One region of the Nocardiopsis sp. NPDC058631 genome, then DNA from elsewhere that is predicted to be linked to it. Evidence: riboswitches for the same ligand, from Rfam matches in the RefSeq annotation. Region 1 holds a riboswitch; each other region holds the start of a gene.
The links. A riboswitch is a leader RNA that binds a small molecule or an ion and turns the genes downstream of it on or off. The one in region 1 is predicted to bind thiamine pyrophosphate.
Positions count from the first base shown of each region.

Region 2: another riboswitch for thiamine pyrophosphate. It lies ahead of thiC (phosphomethylpyrimidine synthase ThiC); the one in region 1 lies ahead of thiD (bifunctional hydroxymethylpyrimidine kinase/phosphomethylpyrimidine kinase).
Region 3: another riboswitch for thiamine pyrophosphate. It lies ahead of ACFWTE_RS21745 (ECF transporter S component); the one in region 1 lies ahead of thiD (bifunctional hydroxymethylpyrimidine kinase/phosphomethylpyrimidine kinase).
Region 4: another riboswitch for thiamine pyrophosphate. It lies ahead of thiO (glycine oxidase ThiO); the one in region 1 lies ahead of thiD (bifunctional hydroxymethylpyrimidine kinase/phosphomethylpyrimidine kinase).

Region 1 covers NZ_JBHXQY010000010.1:72,580-76,782, forward strand. Annotated here, with positions in the region: gene ACFWTE_RS05975 (alanine/glycine:cation symporter family protein) at 1-1,236, shown strand, start outside; gene thiD (bifunctional hydroxymethylpyrimidine kinase/phosphomethylpyrimidine kinase) at 1,243-2,049, opposite strand; TPP riboswitch at 2,038-2,139, opposite strand; gene ACFWTE_RS05985 (DedA family protein) at 2,244-2,942, opposite strand; gene ACFWTE_RS05990 (DUF368 domain-containing protein) at 2,968-3,888, opposite strand.
Region 2 covers NZ_JBHXQY010000107.1:5,505-9,707, reverse strand. Annotated here, with positions in the region: gene ACFWTE_RS25660 (DUF3068 domain-containing protein) at 1-423, shown strand, start outside; gene ACFWTE_RS25655 (SOS response-associated peptidase) at 514-1,365, shown strand; TPP riboswitch at 1,478-1,589, shown strand; gene thiC (phosphomethylpyrimidine synthase ThiC) at 1,583-3,271, shown strand; gene ACFWTE_RS25645 (hypothetical protein) at 3,392-3,931, shown strand; gene ACFWTE_RS25640 (class I SAM-dependent methyltransferase) at 4,013-4,203, opposite strand, start outside.
Region 3 covers NZ_JBHXQY010000074.1:15,045-19,247, forward strand. Annotated here, with positions in the region: gene ACFWTE_RS21740 (transglycosylase domain-containing protein) at 1-1,238, shown strand, start outside; TPP riboswitch at 1,339-1,445, shown strand; gene ACFWTE_RS21745 (ECF transporter S component) at 1,554-2,165, shown strand; gene ACFWTE_RS21750 (ABC transporter ATP-binding protein) at 2,271-3,776, shown strand; gene ACFWTE_RS21755 (energy-coupling factor transporter transmembrane component T family protein) at 3,773-4,203, shown strand, end outside.
Region 4 covers NZ_JBHXQY010000137.1:2,664-6,866, reverse strand. Annotated here, with positions in the region: gene ACFWTE_RS28005 (zinc-binding dehydrogenase) at 1-825, shown strand, start outside; gene thiE (thiamine phosphate synthase) at 851-1,519, opposite strand; gene ACFWTE_RS27995 (Rv2175c family DNA-binding protein) at 1,566-1,943, opposite strand; TPP riboswitch at 2,051-2,163, shown strand; gene thiO (glycine oxidase ThiO) at 2,193-3,401, shown strand; gene thiS (sulfur carrier protein ThiS) at 3,410-3,625, shown strand; gene ACFWTE_RS27980 (thiazole synthase) at 3,628-4,203, shown strand, end outside.

The DNA.
Region 1 (4,203 bases):
CACTTCCAGGCCCTGAGCACGGCCCTCGCCGCGACGACGGGGGTCGGCAACATCGCCGGCGTGGGCCTGGCCATCGGCATCGGCGGCCCGGGGGCCCTCTTCTGGATGTGGGTCACCGGCGTCCTCGGCATGGCCACCAAGTACAGCGAGGCCCTGCTCGGCGTGAAGTACCGGGTCACCGACGAGAGGGGGGAGCAGGCCGGCGGCCCGATGTACTACCTGCGCAGGGGCCTCCCCGGAGGGCTCGGCCGCCTGCTCGGCTGGGGGTTCGCGGTCTTCGGTGCGATCGCCGCCTTCGGCATCGGCAACGGCACCCAGGCCAACGCGGTGGCCGACGCGGTCAACAACGTCTGCGGAGTGGACCAGCGGACCACCGGACTCGTCCTGATGCTGCTGGCCGCCGTGGTCGTGCTCGGCGGCATCAAGGGGATCGGCAGGGTCGCCTCCGCCGTCGTGCCGTTCATGATCACCGGCTTCGTCCTCATCAACCTGCTCGTCCTGGCGGTACACCACGACCGGATCGGTCCCGCCTTCGCCCTGGTCATCGGCGACGCCTTCACCGGCACCTCGGCGGTGGGCGGCTTCGCCGGCGCCACCCTGATGTGCGTCATCCGCCAGGGCGTCTCCCGCGGCGTCTTCTCGAACGAGGCCGGCCTGGGCACCGGAGCCATCGCCGCGGCCGCGGCCAGGACCGGCCAGCCGGTCCGCCAGGCACTCGTCGCGATGACGCAGACCCTTATCGACACCCTGATCATGCTCACCCTCACCGCGATGGTGATCATCACGACCGGGGTGTGGCAGGGCGCCGAGGCCGAGGGGGCGGAGGGGGGCAACAGGGGGGTCCTGCTCACCACCGCGGCGATGGAGGTCGGACTCGGCCGGATCAGCCCCGAACTGGCGGCCCTGGGGCCGGTCTTCGTCGCCTGCGCGATAGCGGTCTTCGCGTACACGACCATCCTCGGCTGGGCGTACTACGGCGAACGGTGCGTGGTGTACCTGGCGGGGCGCGTGTTCGTGCTGCCCTACCGGGTGCTGTTCATCGCGTTCATCTTCGTCGGCGCCACCGCGCAGATCGACGCGGTGTGGCTGTTCAGCGACATCGCCAACGGGCTCATGGCGCTGCCCAACCTGATCGGGCTGCTCCTGCTGTCGCCGGTCGTGGTCGCCGAGACCAGGAGGTTCTTCGCCGACCCCGACTGGCGGAACCCGGACGCGGTCATGGAGCCCGTACGCTGACGGCGCCTACTTCCACCAGGCGTGGAAATGGTGCACGGGCCCCTGCCCGCCTCCGGCGTCGATCCCGTCCGCGTGCCGGAGCGCCTCGGTCAGGTAGGCCTTGGCGTCGCCGACGGCGGAGGCCGCGTCCGGGCGCTGCGGCAGCAGGGCCGCGATCGAGGAGGACAGAGTGCACCCGGTGCCGTGCGTGTTGCGGGTGGGGACCCTCCGCGCACGGAACTCGACCGGGTCGGCGTCCCGTGAGACGAGGATGTCGACGCTCTCCCCGCCCGGCAGGTGCCCGCCCTTGATCAGGACCCTGCGCGGACCGAACTCCAGCAGGCGGCGTGCCTGGTCGCGCATTGTCGCGAGATCGGTGGCCTCGGGCTCGTCCAGCAGGTCTGCGGCCTCGGGGAGGTTCGGGGTGAGCAGGTCCGCACGCGGCAGCAGCCGGGTGCGCAGGGCCTCGACGGCGGAGGACTCCAGCAGCCGGTCGCCGCTCTTGGCGACCATCACCGGGTCCACGACCACGTGGGGCAGTTCGTGGCGCCCGATCGCCTCGGCGACGGCCACGGTGACCTCGGCGGTGCCGAGCATGCCGACCTTGACCGCGTGCACCGTGGCGTCCGAGAAGAGGGTGTCCATCTGGCGGGTGACGAACTCGGCGGGGATCGGGTGGACCCCGGCGACGCCGCGCGTGGACTGCGCGGTCAGGGCCGTGACCACGGTCATGCCGAAGGTGCCGTGGGCCGAGAAGGCCTTGAGGTCCGCCTGGATCCCGGCGCCCCCGCTGGGGTCGCTGCCGGCGACGGAGACGATGTTGTACGCGCTCATGGGCGTTCCTTCGCTAGTACGAACTAGGGCAGGTTCGACGGGTGTGCTCTCAGCCGGTGGCCTGGGCCACCGGCACCCCGCGCCGTCGGGGCCGCCGTGTGGGCGGCCCCGCTCAGTGTGTGGTCGGGCCCGTGCGGCCGACGTTGGTGGGGGGCGTACGGGCCCGAGGGGGCCCGTACGCCCGCCTGCGCGGCTCAGGCGGTGGGGGCGTTGTCCGCGGGCCGGGCCCTGAGCAGCTTGCGTACGCGGACGACGACGAACCACAGGAACAGCAGGGCGATGACGGCGAGCACGATGTTGCTGATCAGGCCGCTCCACTGCACCAGGATCGGTTTGATGGCCGGACCGAAGGCGTAGCCGAGTCCGATCCAGATCGAGTTCCAGACGGCGGAGCCGATCACGGTGTACACGGAGAACTTGAGGATGGGCATCCGCTCGATACCGGCGGGGACCGAGATGAAGCTGCGCACCAGCGGCACGCACCGGCCCAGCAGGACCGCGAGGCCGCCGAAGCGGGCGAAGAAGCGCTCGGCCTTGTAGAAGTCCTCGACCTCCAGCAAGGGGGTCTTCTCCACCAGCCACTTGGTGCGGTCCCGGCCCAGCAGGGCCCCGATCGCGTAGAAGCCCCAGGCGCCGACCAGACAGCCGACCGTGGCCCACACGATGGCCAGCCACACGTTCATGTGCCCGTCGTAGGCGAGGAACCCCGCGCCTGGCAGGACCGCCTCACTCGGCATCGGGGGGAAGAAGGTCTCGATGAACAGGGCCACACCGACACCGGGCTCGCCCAGGGTCGTCATCAGGCTCAGGACCCAGCCGATGAACCCCTCGTACTCGTGGACGACCTCGCCCTCCATCGCCGGGTTCGACGCCGTCCACAGATTCGCTGGCATGAGCAGTGGATTCCGTTCTTGCCGGTCAGACGCCGGTCGAGACGCGGAGGGCCTCGGCCTGCGTGCGCTTGCGGCGCTCCCAGACGATGGCCGCGGTCACGATCGCAAAGCCGACGACCATGAAGGCGACGGTCACGGGGACGTCGGTGGGGGTGAGGAACTCACGGGACTCGGTCTGCCAGGGCCACAGCGCGCGCAGGGATCCGGCCATGAGGCCGGTGAGTACGACGAGGGTCATGTGGTGGAAGTTCTCCAGGAGGAACTGGAGCAACTTCACGAACAGGGACAGGCCGGTGAGCATGCCCAGGGCGAAGATGCCCAGGTAGGCGATGTCGAAGTCGCCGACGGCGTTGATCGTCGGCTCGTACAGGCCCAGTGTGAGCAGGATGAACGAGCCGGACAGGCCGGGCAGCACCAGGGCGCAGACGGCCACGGCGGCTGCGAGGAAGACGACCACCGGGTGCGTGGGCAGGTTGGCGCCGGGCAGTCCCGTGAGCAGGAACGCGGCTGTGGCGAACACCAGTGCCACGACGTAGTGCCCTGCCTTCCAGGGCCTGCCGGCCCCGGCGTAGGGGATCCACAGGCAGGCCAGGACCAGGCCGAAGAACAGGGCGTAGGCGTACTGGGTGTAGGCGTCGACCAACGGCGCGAGCAGGAGGGCGGCCAGGACCAGGAAGATCACCATGCCGACCAGAGCGGGGACCAGGACGCTCCAGTCCACCTGGCGGAACTGCTCCTGTGCGCGCTCCTTGCCGCGCCCGCGCGGGACGTCTGTCACGTACCTCTTGATTCCGCTGACCATGTGGCCCGCGCCGCCGATGAGCTTGTCATAGAGGCCGACGATGAGGGCGACGGTGCCGCCGCTGATGCCGGGAAGCGCTTCAGAGGCGCCCACGGCGCCGCCGCGCACCGCGTTGAAGAGGTAGGAGCCTACGGAATTGGCCATCTGAGTAGTTGGGCGCGGCCCGGGAAGCCCGGGAGGGGGCGCGCCATCCTCCGTCCTAAGGGTGTCACCGCGCACACGAACGTGCGCTGGGTGGGGGATGAGGCGAGAAAGGGGACCGTCCGAATCGGCCGGAGACTGCGGCCGACGGGATCTAAGGTACAAGGGGCGGGGGCCGCTCTGGGCGGGCACCGCAGACAGCGGGGGTCGTCCGCACCCCGCCGAGAGCCGCCGCGGAGGGGTTGTCAGAACCCCCACGTGGACTTTGTCCTTGAATGTCGTTCTTTTTGGCCCTGTGGTGGATCAAGCGGATGGCAT
Region 2 (4,203 bases), on a different contig from region 1:
CTGGAGGTGAGCCGTACCTTCTGGGTGGAACCTGTCAGCGGAATCGTGGTCAACGCCCATGAGACCCGTGCGGAGACCCTGCGGCCGCAGGACGGCGGGGGTGAGGTGCCGCTGCTGTACACGGAACTGGTGATGGCGGACAACCAGGTCTCCGGCTACGCGGAGCAGGCCCGTGTCCGGTCGGTCCTGCTGCGTGCCCTGGACTCCTGGGCGCCGTGGACCCTCGGGCCGCTGGGCGGTCTGGCCGTTCTGGTCGGCCTGGTCCGGGCCTGGCGGGGGAGCGGTGCGGACGGCGCTTCCGCGGGCGGTGGGCGCGGCGGCGCCCCCGCACGGAGCGGGGGATCCGACGCGGCCGTCCGGGACGTTCCCGCCCGGCCCCGCCGGCGCAGAGGGCCCCGGGCGCCCAGGGACCCCCAGTGGTGAGCCGGGCAGCCCGGAGGCCGCCGCAGGGGCGCCCGGCCCACGCCGGTGTCTCGCGGGGGACTGACGGGGCCACGCCGTAGTATCGGGCACATGTGCGGTCGTTATGCCCAGTCCCGGAACGTGCACCAGTTGCGGCTCGCCTTCGAGCTGCCCGAGCAGACCCTCCCCGAGGATGCGCCCGCCGCGTCGTGGCCGCCCCTGGAGGAGTTGGAGCCGGACTACAACATCTCGCCCGGAAGGCCCGTGTACGCCGTGCTGGGACCACCGCCCCGGGCCGACGACCAGGGCCCCCGGGGCCCCAGGTCCCTGCACACCCTGCGCTGGGGCCTGGTCCCCTCCTGGGCCAAGGACCGCAACGTCGGCTACCGGATGATCAACGCGCGAGGCGAGACCGTCGCGGACAAGCCCGCCTTCCGTACCGCGTACCGCCGCCGACGGTGCCTGCTGCCCGCCGACGCCTACTACGAGTGGCAGCTCGTCGCCAAGGACGGGACCACGCAGGCCAGTACCTCGCCCGCGACCGACCCCCAGCACAAGAAGCGCAAGGCCAAGGCCGACAAGAAGCCCTACTCCATCCACTACCGGGACGGTCGGCCCCTGGCGCTGGCGGGCATCTTCGAGCGCTGGCGCGACCCGGAGGCGGCCGAGGACGACCCGGCCGCCTGGGTGTGGAGCTGCGCGGTCATCACCACCGAGGCGGCGCCCGCGCTCGCCCACATCCACGAGCGCATGCCGGTCGTCGTACCGCCCGAGGACTGGGACGTCTGGCTGGACCCCGCCTCGGGCGCGGACGACCTGGCGCACCTGCTGGGGGAGACCCCCGTCGACCGGTTCGCGGTCGACGAGGTGTCCACCGACGTCAACACCATCAAGAACAACCGGCCCGACCTCCTCGAACCCCTCGCCGACACCGGGGGCGGCGAACCGGGGACACTTTTCTGACCCCCGGAACGGTGGACACGCCAGGGTCCCTCCTGTGTATGGTGTGCGGGGCCCCAGGGCCCCGGCACCGGGATCGAGGTGCCGCGGCACGTTCGACGTGCCCACACATGTGAATACGCAACGCGGGAGCTCGCGCCATGGCGGGCTGAGAGGGCGACTCGACGGTGTCGCCGACCGCAGAACCTGTTCGGGTAATTCCGACGTAGGGAGGCATGCCATGACGGCTACCGACGGCCGTGACGTCAGTTCCACCAGCGGTTCCAGTACCGACGGCCACCAGGTGACCACAGGGCCCATCATGGGATCATCCAAGGTCTATCGCGAGGTCGTGACCCCCGAGGGACACACACTGCGCGTGCCCCGGCGCAGGGTGGGACTCAGCAACGGCAGCCACTTCGATCTGTACGACACCTCCGGCCCCTACACCGACGACACCGTGTCCGTCGACGTCCACCGGGGCCTCCCCCCGACCCGCCGTACCTGGTCCGGGGGCCGGCCTCCGGTCGACGGCGCGGTCACCCAGCTCGCCTGCGCGAAGGCCGGAACCCTCACCCCCGAGATGCGCTTCGTGGCCGAACGCGAGGGCGTCGACCCCGAGTTCGTCCGCTCCGAGGTGGCCCTCGGCCGCGCGGTCATCCCCGCCAACCGGTGCCACCCCGAGTCCGAGCCGATGATCATCGGCAAGAACTTCCTGGTCAAGATCAACGCCAACATCGGCAACTCCGCCGTCACCTCCTCCGTCCCCGAGGAGGTCGAGAAGATGGTGTGGGCCACCCGCTGGGGTGCCGACACCGTCATGGACCTGTCCACGGGCAAGCGCATCCACGAGACCCGGGAGCGCATCCTGCGCAACTCGCCCGTCCCGATCGGCACCGTCCCCATCTACCAGGCGCTGGAGAAGGTCAACGGCGACCCGGCCGAGCTCAGCTGGGAGGTCTACCGGGACACCGTCATCGAGCAGTGCGAGCAGGGCGTGGACTACATGACCGTGCACGCAGGGGTGCTGCTGCGGTACGTGCCGCTCACCGCCCGCCGGGTCACCGGCATCGTCTCGCGCGGCGGCTCCATCATGGCCGCCTGGTGCCTGGCCCACCACCGGGAGAGCTTCCTGTACACCCACTACGAGGAGCTGTGCGAGATCCTCCGGGAGTACGACGTCACCTTCTCCCTCGGAGACGGGTTGCGCCCCGGGTCGATCGCCGACGCCAACGACGAGGCCCAGTTCGCCGAGCTCCGCACCCTGGGTGAGCTCACCCACGTCGCCCGCGCGCACGACGTGCAGGTGATGGTCGAGGGCCCCGGGCACGTCCCCATGCACAGGATCGCGGAGAACGTCCGACTGGAGGAGGAGCTCTGCGGAGAGGCTCCGTTCTACACGCTCGGCCCCCTGACCACCGATGTGGCCCCCGGCTACGACCACATCACCTCGGCGATCGGTGCCGCGCAGATCGGCTGGCTCGGCACGGCGATGCTCTGCTACGTCACCCCCAAGGAACACCTGGGGCTCCCCGACCGTGACGACGTCAAGACCGGCGTCATCACCTACAAGCTCGCCGCGCACGCCGCGGACCTGGCCAAGGGGCACCCCGGGGCACAGGAGTGGGACGACGAGCTGTCCCGGGCGCGGTTCGAGTTCCGGTGGCAGGACCAGTTCCACCTGGCGCTGGACCCGGAGACCGCCCAGTCCTTCCATGACGCGACCCTGCCCGCCGAACCGGCCAAGACCGCGCACTTCTGCTCCATGTGCGGTCCCAAGTTCTGCTCCATGAAGATCACCCAGGACGTGCGCCGCTACGCGGAGGAACACGGGCTGGACACCGTCGCCGCCATCGAGCGCGGTATGGCCGACAAGTCCACCGAGTTCTCCGAACAGGGCAACCGCGTGTACCTCCCACTCGCCGAGTAGGGAGTGTCACACGGGGTCCGTCGTCAGGCCCGCCCTCCGGCACACCGGAGGGCGGGCCGCCCGCGGCGTGTGGAAGGCTGACGTGTCCCCCGGCTACCCCCGCCCCACCTGTGAGGTCCCATGGACGTCTTCGTCCGCGACGCCGCCATGACCACCGCCGTCTTCGGCTTCTTCGCCTCGGCGTGGTTCGGATGGGCTCAGGAGCGGCCCCCGGCCGGACCGGCCACGTGGTGGCTGGGCGGCGGGTCGGCCGTGGGCCTGCTCCTCGCGGTGTTCGGCGGTGTCACGTCCTGGCTCCACTGGGACAGCGGTTCCGTCCTGTCCGGCGAGGGCGGGATGGACCTGTACCTCCTCGTCCTCGGCATCGAGTTCGGTGTCGCCCTGCTCGGCGTGATCGTGCTGCTGGCTCTGGGACGGAGCGCGTACCTCGCTCCGTGGGTGTGCCTGGTCGTGGGCGTGCACTTCTTCCCGCTCGCGCCCGTCCTGGCCGACCCCGGCCTGTACGTACTCGCTGCGCTGCTGACCGTGTGGCCGTTCCTCGCGGTGCGCTGGGCGAACCGCCGCGACCTGGCCCCCAGTTTCGCCACCGGCGCGGGCGCGGGCCCGGTCCTGCTGGTCTTCGCCCTGGTGAACGGGGTCGCCTCGCTCACCGCCCTGTAGCGGAGGCCTCCGCCTCGGCGGCGTGGGCGACCTCGACCGGACGGCCGCCCACCGGCCCGGGAGCCGTCCGGAACACACGTCCTAGCCGGGTTTGCGGGCGCTGGCCACCAGGTGCACGCCGACGTAGTCGTCGGACTCGGTGGCCCGCAGCTCCATCTCCACCAGGCGCCCCATCGACCTCGGGTCGCGGGCCAGCATCATCTCCACGGTGGAGGCGGACAGCACCGTGCGGGGTTTGACCCACTCCAGCTCCAGCCCCGCGTCCGCGAGCG
Region 3 (4,203 bases), on a different contig from region 1:
CGTTCTTCTGCGACTTCGTCATGCGCTGGCTGCGCGGTTCCAACGTGCTCGGTGAGCTCCAGGAGGAGCGCGAGGAGGCGCTCACCAAGGGCGGCATCACCGTGCGGACCACACTCGACAACGACGTGCAGCGGGCCGCGGAGGAGGCCATCGAGAAGTACGTCCCGGCGGAGGAGTCCACCAAGTTCGCCGCCCAGGCGGTCGTCGAGCCCGGCACAGGCCGGATCAGGGGCATGGCGCAGAACCTGCGCTACGGCTTCGACGACGAGGAGGTCGGCACGACCTCCATCAACCTGGCGGTGGACAGCGAGGCCGGCGGTTCGCTCGGCTACCAGGCGGGGTCGACGTTCAAGACGTTCACCCTGGCCGCGGCCCTGCACTCCGGGCTGGACTACGGCACCAGCTTCTCCTCGCCCAAGAGCGTCTCGGTCGGGGGGCTCAAGAACTGCGACGGCGGCGTGATGTCCGGGTGGAGCGTGAGCAACGCCGGGGAGAGCGACGGCGGCGAGCACAACATGATCAGCGCGACCAAGGGGTCGGTGAACACCTACTTCGCGCAGCTCCAGAAGCGTGTCGGCCTCTGCGAGACCTCGGAGATGGCCGAACGGGTGGGCATCCACCGCGCCGACGGCGCACCGCTGGAGGTCTGGAGCTCCTTCACCCTGGGCGACCAGGAGGTGTCCCCGCTGACCGTCGCCAACGCGTACGCCACCTTCGCCGCCCGGGGCACCTACTGCGAGCCCGTCCCGGTGACGTCCGTGCGGATCGGCCGTGAGGGGGAGGAGGGCACCCGGGAGGTCGAGGTCCGCAGCGAGTGCGAGGAGGGCAGGATCCGACGCGACGTCGCGGACGGGGTCAACCACCTGCTCCAGCAGACGTTCAAGGGGGGCACCGCCAACGGCCTCGGCCTCGGACGCCCGGCCGCGGGCAAGACCGGCACCACCGACAACGCCGCCTACGCCTGGTTCGCCGGACACACGCCGAACCTCGCCTCCTCGGTCGTGGTCGGCGACATGCGCGGCGGTGAGGAGAACCCGCTCCAGGGCGTGACCATCGGCGGGCGCTACTACGGCATCGTCTACGGCGGCACGCTGCCCGGCCCCATCTGGCAGGCCACCATGCGCAAGGCCACGGCCGACCTCCCGGCGGAGAGCTTCGGCCCGTCGCCGAAGGCGTACGGCAACCCGTCGGCGAAGCCGCCCAGGGGCGGGGGCGACGAGGAGGACGACGACGCCTGACCGCTTCCGCGGGGAGGCGGGACCGCTCGGTGTCCCGGGCGCGGACGAGGGCCGTGGGGAGGAAACACCCCACGGCCCTCGTTGTTGACGCATAATGGAGTGAAACCGACAGGGGAGCGCGTGAGCGCTGAGAGTGCGGCCCAGGCCGCAGACCCTTACACACCTGATCTGGGTCATGCCAGCGAAGGAAGTCGTAGGAACCCGTCTCCGGAAGGCGTGCTCCCGCGCAACCGGGACCCCCCGGCGCGCGGTGCCGTCCGGCGCCGCTCTTGGCCACATGGGCCCTCGTCCACCCCGACGAAGGGACACCACCTGATGAGTACCGAACCCCGCCGCACCGGCTTCTGGCGTGACCTCCTCGGACAGCTGCGCGGCTGGCGCACCGTCGACATCGTCGTGGCGGCCGTGATCGGCGTCGCCGTCGGCGTCGTCTTCTGGCTCTGGAACATCGTCTGGTCGGTCACGACGCCGCTCTTCGTCGGGTTCCCGCCCGCGCAGGCGGTGGTCTACGGCATGTGGCTGCTCTCCGGCGTCCTCGGCGGGCTGATCATCCGCAAGCCCGGCGCCGCGCTGCTCACCTCGGTCGCGGCCTCCTCTGTGTCGGCGGTCCTGGGCACCCAGTGGGGGGTCACGGTGATCCTCGACGGAACGCTCCAGGGCATCCTTCCCGAGCTCGTCTTCCTCGCCTTCGGCTACCGGCGCTGGGGCATGGGCGTGGCCGTGCTCGCGGCGGCCGTCGCCGGCCTCTCCCCGGCCATCCGCGACAACATCGCCTACAACGTGGCCTGGCCCCTGCACCTCCAGGTCGTCTACGGCGTCATCGTCGTGATCAGCGCGGCGGTCATCGCGGGAGTGGGCGCACGGCTCCTCACCACCGCCCTGGCCAGGTCCGGCGCGCTGGCCCCCTTCCCGTCGGCCAAGGGCTGACCCGTGGCCGACCACAACCGCCGCGGTCCCGCCGGGGCGACCGCGCAGCACCCGACCGCACCGCCCGCCGCACGGTCCACCGGGGGTCGGGGCGCTCGTGTCGAGCTGTCCGGCTGGGGCTGGCGCCACTCCGGCCGCGACACGTACGCGCTGCGCGGGGTCGACCTCACGGTCGAGCCCGGTGAGCGCGTGCTCCTGCTCGGAGCCTCCGGAGCGGGCAAGTCCACCCTGCTGCACTCCCTGGCCGGGCTCACCGGCCCCGACAGCGCCCTCAACGGAGACCAGGAGGGGACACTGCTGGTCGACGGCCGCCCCGCCGACCGGAGCCGGGGCGCGGTCGGCCTGGTCGGCCAGGATCCGGAGACGCAGCTGGTGATGGCCCGCGCGGGCGACGACGTCGCCTTCGGCCTGGAGAACCTGGGGGTGGACCCCAGCCTGATCTGGCCCCGGGTGGACCACGCGCTGGACTCGGTCGGCTTCCCGTACGGGCGGCGCCACTCCACCGGCGCCCTGTCGGGCGGTGAGAAGCAGCGGCTGGTCATCGCCGGGGCGCTCGCGATGCGGCCGCGCCTGCTCCTGCTGGACGAGCCCACCGCCAACCTCGACCCTGCCGGTGCCGCGCTGGTGCGCGGGGTCCTGGAACGCCTGCTGGCCGAGACGGAGGCGACCCTGGTCCTGGTCGAGCACCGGGTCGCGGACGTGGTCGGTCTGGTGGACCGGGTCGTGGTCGTCGAACCCGGCGGCGGTGTGATCGCCGACGGCGACCCCTCCGCCGTGTTCGCCGAGCACGGGCGCTCCCTCGCGGAGCGGGGAGTGTGGATCCCGGGGAACGGCCCCGTGCCCGACCTGGCCCCCGCCCCGGGCGGCGGCCCCCGTCTGGAGGCCGTGGGCGTCGCGGCGCGCACCCCCTTCCAACTGGGCATGCGCGCCGCGCCGCGAAGGGTGGTGCTGGACGGCGTGGACCTCGTGGTCGCGGCCGGTACCGCGACCGCCCTGACCGGGCCCAACGGGGCGGGTAAGTCCACGCTGCTGTCACTGGTGGCGGGGCTGTCCCGACCCCACCGGGGCGAGGTCCTTCCGCGCGGCCCCCTGGCCGGCGCTGACCGCCGCCCGCTGGTGCGCTGGCCCGCACGGCTCCTGGCCCGGCACGTGGGCACCGTGTTCCAGCACGCGGAGGACCAGTTCGTCACCGGAACCGTGCGGGACGAGCTGCGCTTCGCGCCGCGGCGGGCCGGGGCGGGCGAGGCGGAGACGGAGCGCCGGGTGGACGAGCTGTTGGAGCGGCTGCGCCTGACCAGGCTGGCCGACGTCCACCCCTACACCCTCTCGGGCGGTGAGAAGCGGAGGCTGTCGGTGGCCACGGCCCTGAGCTCGGGCCCCTCGCACGCGCCCGACGTCCTCGTCCTGGACGAGCCGACCTTCGGCCAGGACACCCGGACGTGGACGGAGCTGGTCGAGCTGCTGGGGGCGCTGAGGGCCGAGGGGCGGGCCGTCGTCATGGCCACCCACGACGAACTGCTCCTGCGGCACCTCGCGGACGTGCGCGTGCGCGTGGCGGAGGGCCGCGCGGTCCCGGACACGGTCGCGGGGACGGGGGAGGTGGGCGGATGAGTGCGTCGCAGGACCGGAACGGGACGGGTGGCGACGCCCTGACCCTGGACGTGCCGCAGGACGGGGGAGCGCGCTACTGGCTCGCCCGGCTCAACCCTGCGGCCAAGCTGCTGGCCGCCCTGGTGCTGGGGATCGGTCTGATCCCCGCGGTGGACGCGGTCACCGGAGGCGTGGTCCTGGCCGGTGTGCTGCTGCTCCTGCCGTTCAGCGGGATCGACCGGCGCACGCTGCTCGTCCTGGGCGGTCCGTTCCTGCTCATGGGTCTGTCCAACGGCCTGGTCAACTACCTGTACGGCGAGCACGGGGCGGAGGGCGCACTGGGTGCGGCGGTGCGCCTGCTCGCCATCGCCCTCCCCGGCCTGGTCGCGGCCGTGACCAGCGATCCGACGGAGATGTCCGACGGGCTCGTGCAGAGGCTCAAGGTGCC
Region 4 (4,203 bases), on a different contig from region 1:
GTCCCCGGCGCCGGGGTGGCCGGGACGGTGGTCCGGACGGGCGAGGGGGTGGACCCGGCCCGGGTCGGCGCGGTGGTCGTCACCGACACGGGCCGGGCCGACCCGGAGGGCGGGGTGCCCGTGCCCCCCTTCGGCGGGTACGCGCAGAGAGTCGCCGTCCCGGCCTCGGGGCTGGTCGACGTGCCCGAGGGCCTGGACCCGAAGCAGGCCCTGGCCCTCCTGCACGACGGACCGACCGCCCTGTCGCTGCGGCACAGCGGCGGCTTCGGGCCCGGCAGGTGGGTACTCGTACTGGCGGCGGCGGGAGGGGCGGGCAGCCTGGCCGTCCAGCTGGCCCGCGCGGCCGGGGCCCGGGTCGTGGGAGCCGCCCACGGGCCGGAGAAGCTCGCGTTCGCCCGTGGGCTGGGAGCGGAGGCGACCGTGGACTACTCCGTGCCCGGGTGGGTGGAACGGGTGCGCGAGGCCACCGGGGGCCGGGGGGTCGACGTGGTCCTGGACGGCAGCGGCGGCGACCTCGGGGAGGCGGCGTTCGGCGCCTTGGCCGACGGAGGGCGCTTCCTCGGCTACGGCTCCGCGGGCGGACGCTTCTCGCAGGTCGACGCGGAGGAGGCCGAACGCCGCGGGATCACGGTGTTGGGCCTCTTCGACCTGGAGTCCGAGGAGGACGGGGAGCCGAACGGGGCCGTACACCAGATCCTGGAGCTGGCCCGCAGCGGGCAGGTGGCGCCGCATGTGGGGCTGACCGTGCCCCTGGAGCGGGCCGAGGAGGCCCACAGGGCCCTGGAGGAGCGCCGGGTCCTGGGCAAGGTCCTCCTCGTGCCGTGAGGCCGGGGCGCGCGCACCTGCCCCCTCAGCCCCCGCTGCGGGCGGTCAGGCGCTCCCGCAGCGCGGCCGCTGCCGCGCACGGGTCCTCGGCCTCGGTGATGGCGCGCACGACCACCACCCGGCGGGCCCCCGCCTCCAGCACCGCGTCGATGTTGGTCGCGTCGATCCCCCCGATGGCGAACCACGGGCGGTCCGTGCCCAGGGCGGCGGCCCTCTCCACCAGGGACAACCCCGCGGCCGGGCGGCCCGGCTTGGTGGGGGTGGCCCAGGTGGGGCCGACGCAGAAGTAGTCGCTCCCGGCCTCCTCCGCGGAGGAGGCCGCGGCGGCGGCGTCGTTGTTGGAGCGCCCGATGACCGGGTCCGCCCCGATGATGTCGCGGGCCATGGGCACCGGCAGGTCGCGCTGTCCCAGATGTAGGACGTCGGCGCGCACGGCACGGGCGATGTCGGCGCGGTCGTTCACCGCGAGGAGGGCTCCGTGCCGCTCACAGGCCTCCCGCATCACCTCCAGGGCCGCGATCTCCTCGCGGGCCTCCAGCCCCTTGTCCCGGAGCTGGATGATGTCCACTCCCCCGGCCAGGGCGGCGTCGGCGAACTCGGCGAGATCGCCGCGCCCGGTCCGAGCGTCGGTGCACAGGTACAGAAGGGACGCGTCCAGGCGCTTGCGCAGGCTGGTTCCGTGGCTGGTCCTCACCCCGCCCACCCTAGGCCCTCGCCCGGCGGCGCCTGGGGTCAGCCCGTCAGAAGGCCAGTCCCTGGGCGCGGCGGCGCACCTCGGTACCCCGGTTCTCGCGCATCGCCTGGATGGGCGAGCCCGGCAGGGTGTCGTCGGGGGTGAAGAGCCAGCGCAGGGCCTCCTCCGTGGAGAAGCCCGCGTCGGTCAGCAGCACCAGGGTGCCGGGCAGTCCCTTGACGATGTCGTCGCCGTCGATGAAGGCGGCGGGGACGGACAGCTGGCCTCCGCGGACCACACCCATCATGCGGTTCTCGCGGATCAGGGTCTTGATGCGGTTGGGACTCACGCCGAGCGGCGCGGCCGCCTCCTTGAGGGTCAGCCACTCGCCGACCAGCGTGTCGATGTCGATATCGCTTCGTGTCACCCCACCAATCTGCCACATCCGCGCGGGACCCCGGCACCTTCCGGGGCGGGCGGGGCCGTCCTCCGTGGAGATCCCCACCACTGCCGCCCGCCCCGGGAGGAGGTTCTAGAATGGGGACAGACCTCTACACATCCCGCGGGAGCCGGGTGGGACCCGGCTGAGAGGGAGGCTGCGAGCCTCCGACCGCACGAACCTGATCCGGGTCATGCCGGCGAAGGGAGTGGAACCAGCCCCGTGCGCGCACCGGACCGGCCCCGCCCGGGAACGATTCGTCCTACCGACGACGGTTCCGCGGCGCGGCAGGAACAGACCGTCGTCGTGGTCGGCGGCGGCCTCGTCGGCCGGGTCACCGCCTGGCGGGCCGCCCAGCAGGGCCTTCGCGTCACCCTGGTCGAACCCGACCCGGTGACCGACCCCGCCGGGGCCCGCGCCGCCTCCACCGTCGCGGCCGGCATGCTCACCCCCGCCACCGAGGCCGCGTTCGGCGAGGAACCCCTCATGGAGTTCGGTGTCCGCTCCGCGGGCATGTACGCCGGGTTCGTCGCAGAACTGGAGGAGGCGAGCGGGATCGGTGTGGGCTACCGCGCCACCGGAACGCTCCTGGTCGCCTTCGACCGCGACGACATGGCCGTCCTCACCGACCTGCACCGGCTCCAGGAACGCCTGGGCATCACCACCGAACGCCTCACGAGCCGCGGGTGCCGCCGCCTGGAGCCCATGCTGGCCCCGTCGGTGCGCGGCGGGGTACTCGCCCCCGACGACCACTCCGTGGACCCCCGGCTCCTGCTGCGCGCCCTGGCCGTCGCGGGCGGGCGCGCGGGCGTCACGGAGATCGCCCAGAGGGCCGAGGAGATCCTGGACCCCGGCCCCGACCGCGCCCGGCTGGGCGTGCGCCTGGCCGAGGGCCGGGTCCTGCCCGCCCACCAGGTCGTCCTGGCCGCCGGGTGCTGGGGCGACCGCGTCGCGGTACCCGAACCGGTGGTGCCGCCGCTGCGCCCGGTCAAGGGCCAGCTCCTGCGCGCCCGCATGCCCGCCGGTGAGGCGCCCCTCGTCAACCGCACGGTCCGGGGCCTGGTGCGGGGCTTCACGACCTACCTGGTGCCGCGCGCCGACGGCGAGGTGGTCATCGGTGCCACCCAGGAGGAGCTGGGGTACGACACCTCGCTCACCGCCGGAGGGCTCTGGCAGGTCCTGAGGGACGCGCGGGAGCTCGTCCCGGGGGTGACCGAGCTGGAGGTCACCGAGACGTGTGTGGGCCTGCGCCCGGGCTCGCCCGACAACGAACCCCTTCTGGGGCCGACCCGGGTCCCCGGCCTGCACCTGGCCGCGGGGCACTTCCGGCACGGGGTCCTGCTGACCCCGGTCACCGGCGAGGTCATGGCGCGCGCCCTCACGACCGGCGCCCTGCCGGAGTACGCGCGCAGGTTCGCCGCGGACCGGGCGACCGGGAACGCGCACATGACGACGTGGGAGTAGGAGAGGCAGTGGAACTGATCATCAACGGCGACCTCCGCGAGTTCGCCGACGGCACCACCGTGGAGGCGGTCGTCCGCGACCTGACCGCACCCGGCGGCGGCACGATCCCCGGCGGCATCGCCGTGGCCGTCAACGACGAGGTGGTGCGCCGGACCGCGTGGGCGGCCGGTGCGCTGGACGCGGGCGACCGCGTGGACGTCCTCACCGCCGTTCAGGGAGGCTGAGCATGACCGGACACGGAGACGGGCAGGTCGAGGACCCGCTGGTGATCGCCGGGACCGCCTTCGGATCCCGGTTGATCACCGGCACCGGCGGGGCACCGTCCCTGGACGTTTTGGAGGACGCCCTGGTGACCTCCGGGACGGAGCTGACCACCGTGGCGATGCGCCGGGTCTCCCCCGGTTCCCAGGGGTCGGTGTGGGACGTCCTGACCCGCAACAGGATCCGCGCGCTGCCCAACACCGCCGGCTGCTTCACGGCTGCCGACGCGGTGCGCACCGCACGTCTGGGGCGCGAGGCCCTGGGCACCGACTGGGTGAAGTTGGAGGTCGTGGCGGACGAGCACACGCTGCTGCCCGACCCGGTGGAGCTGCTGGACGCCGCCGAACAGCTGGTGGACGAGGGTTTCACCGTCCTGCCCTACACCAATGACGACCCGGTGCTGGCCCGGCGCCTGGAGCAGCTGGGGTGCGCGGCGGTGATGCCGCTGGCCGCGCCGATCGGGTCCGGCCTGGGGATCCGCAACCCGCACAACCTGGAGCTGATCGTGGAGGGGGCGGGGGTCCCCGTGATCGTGGACGCG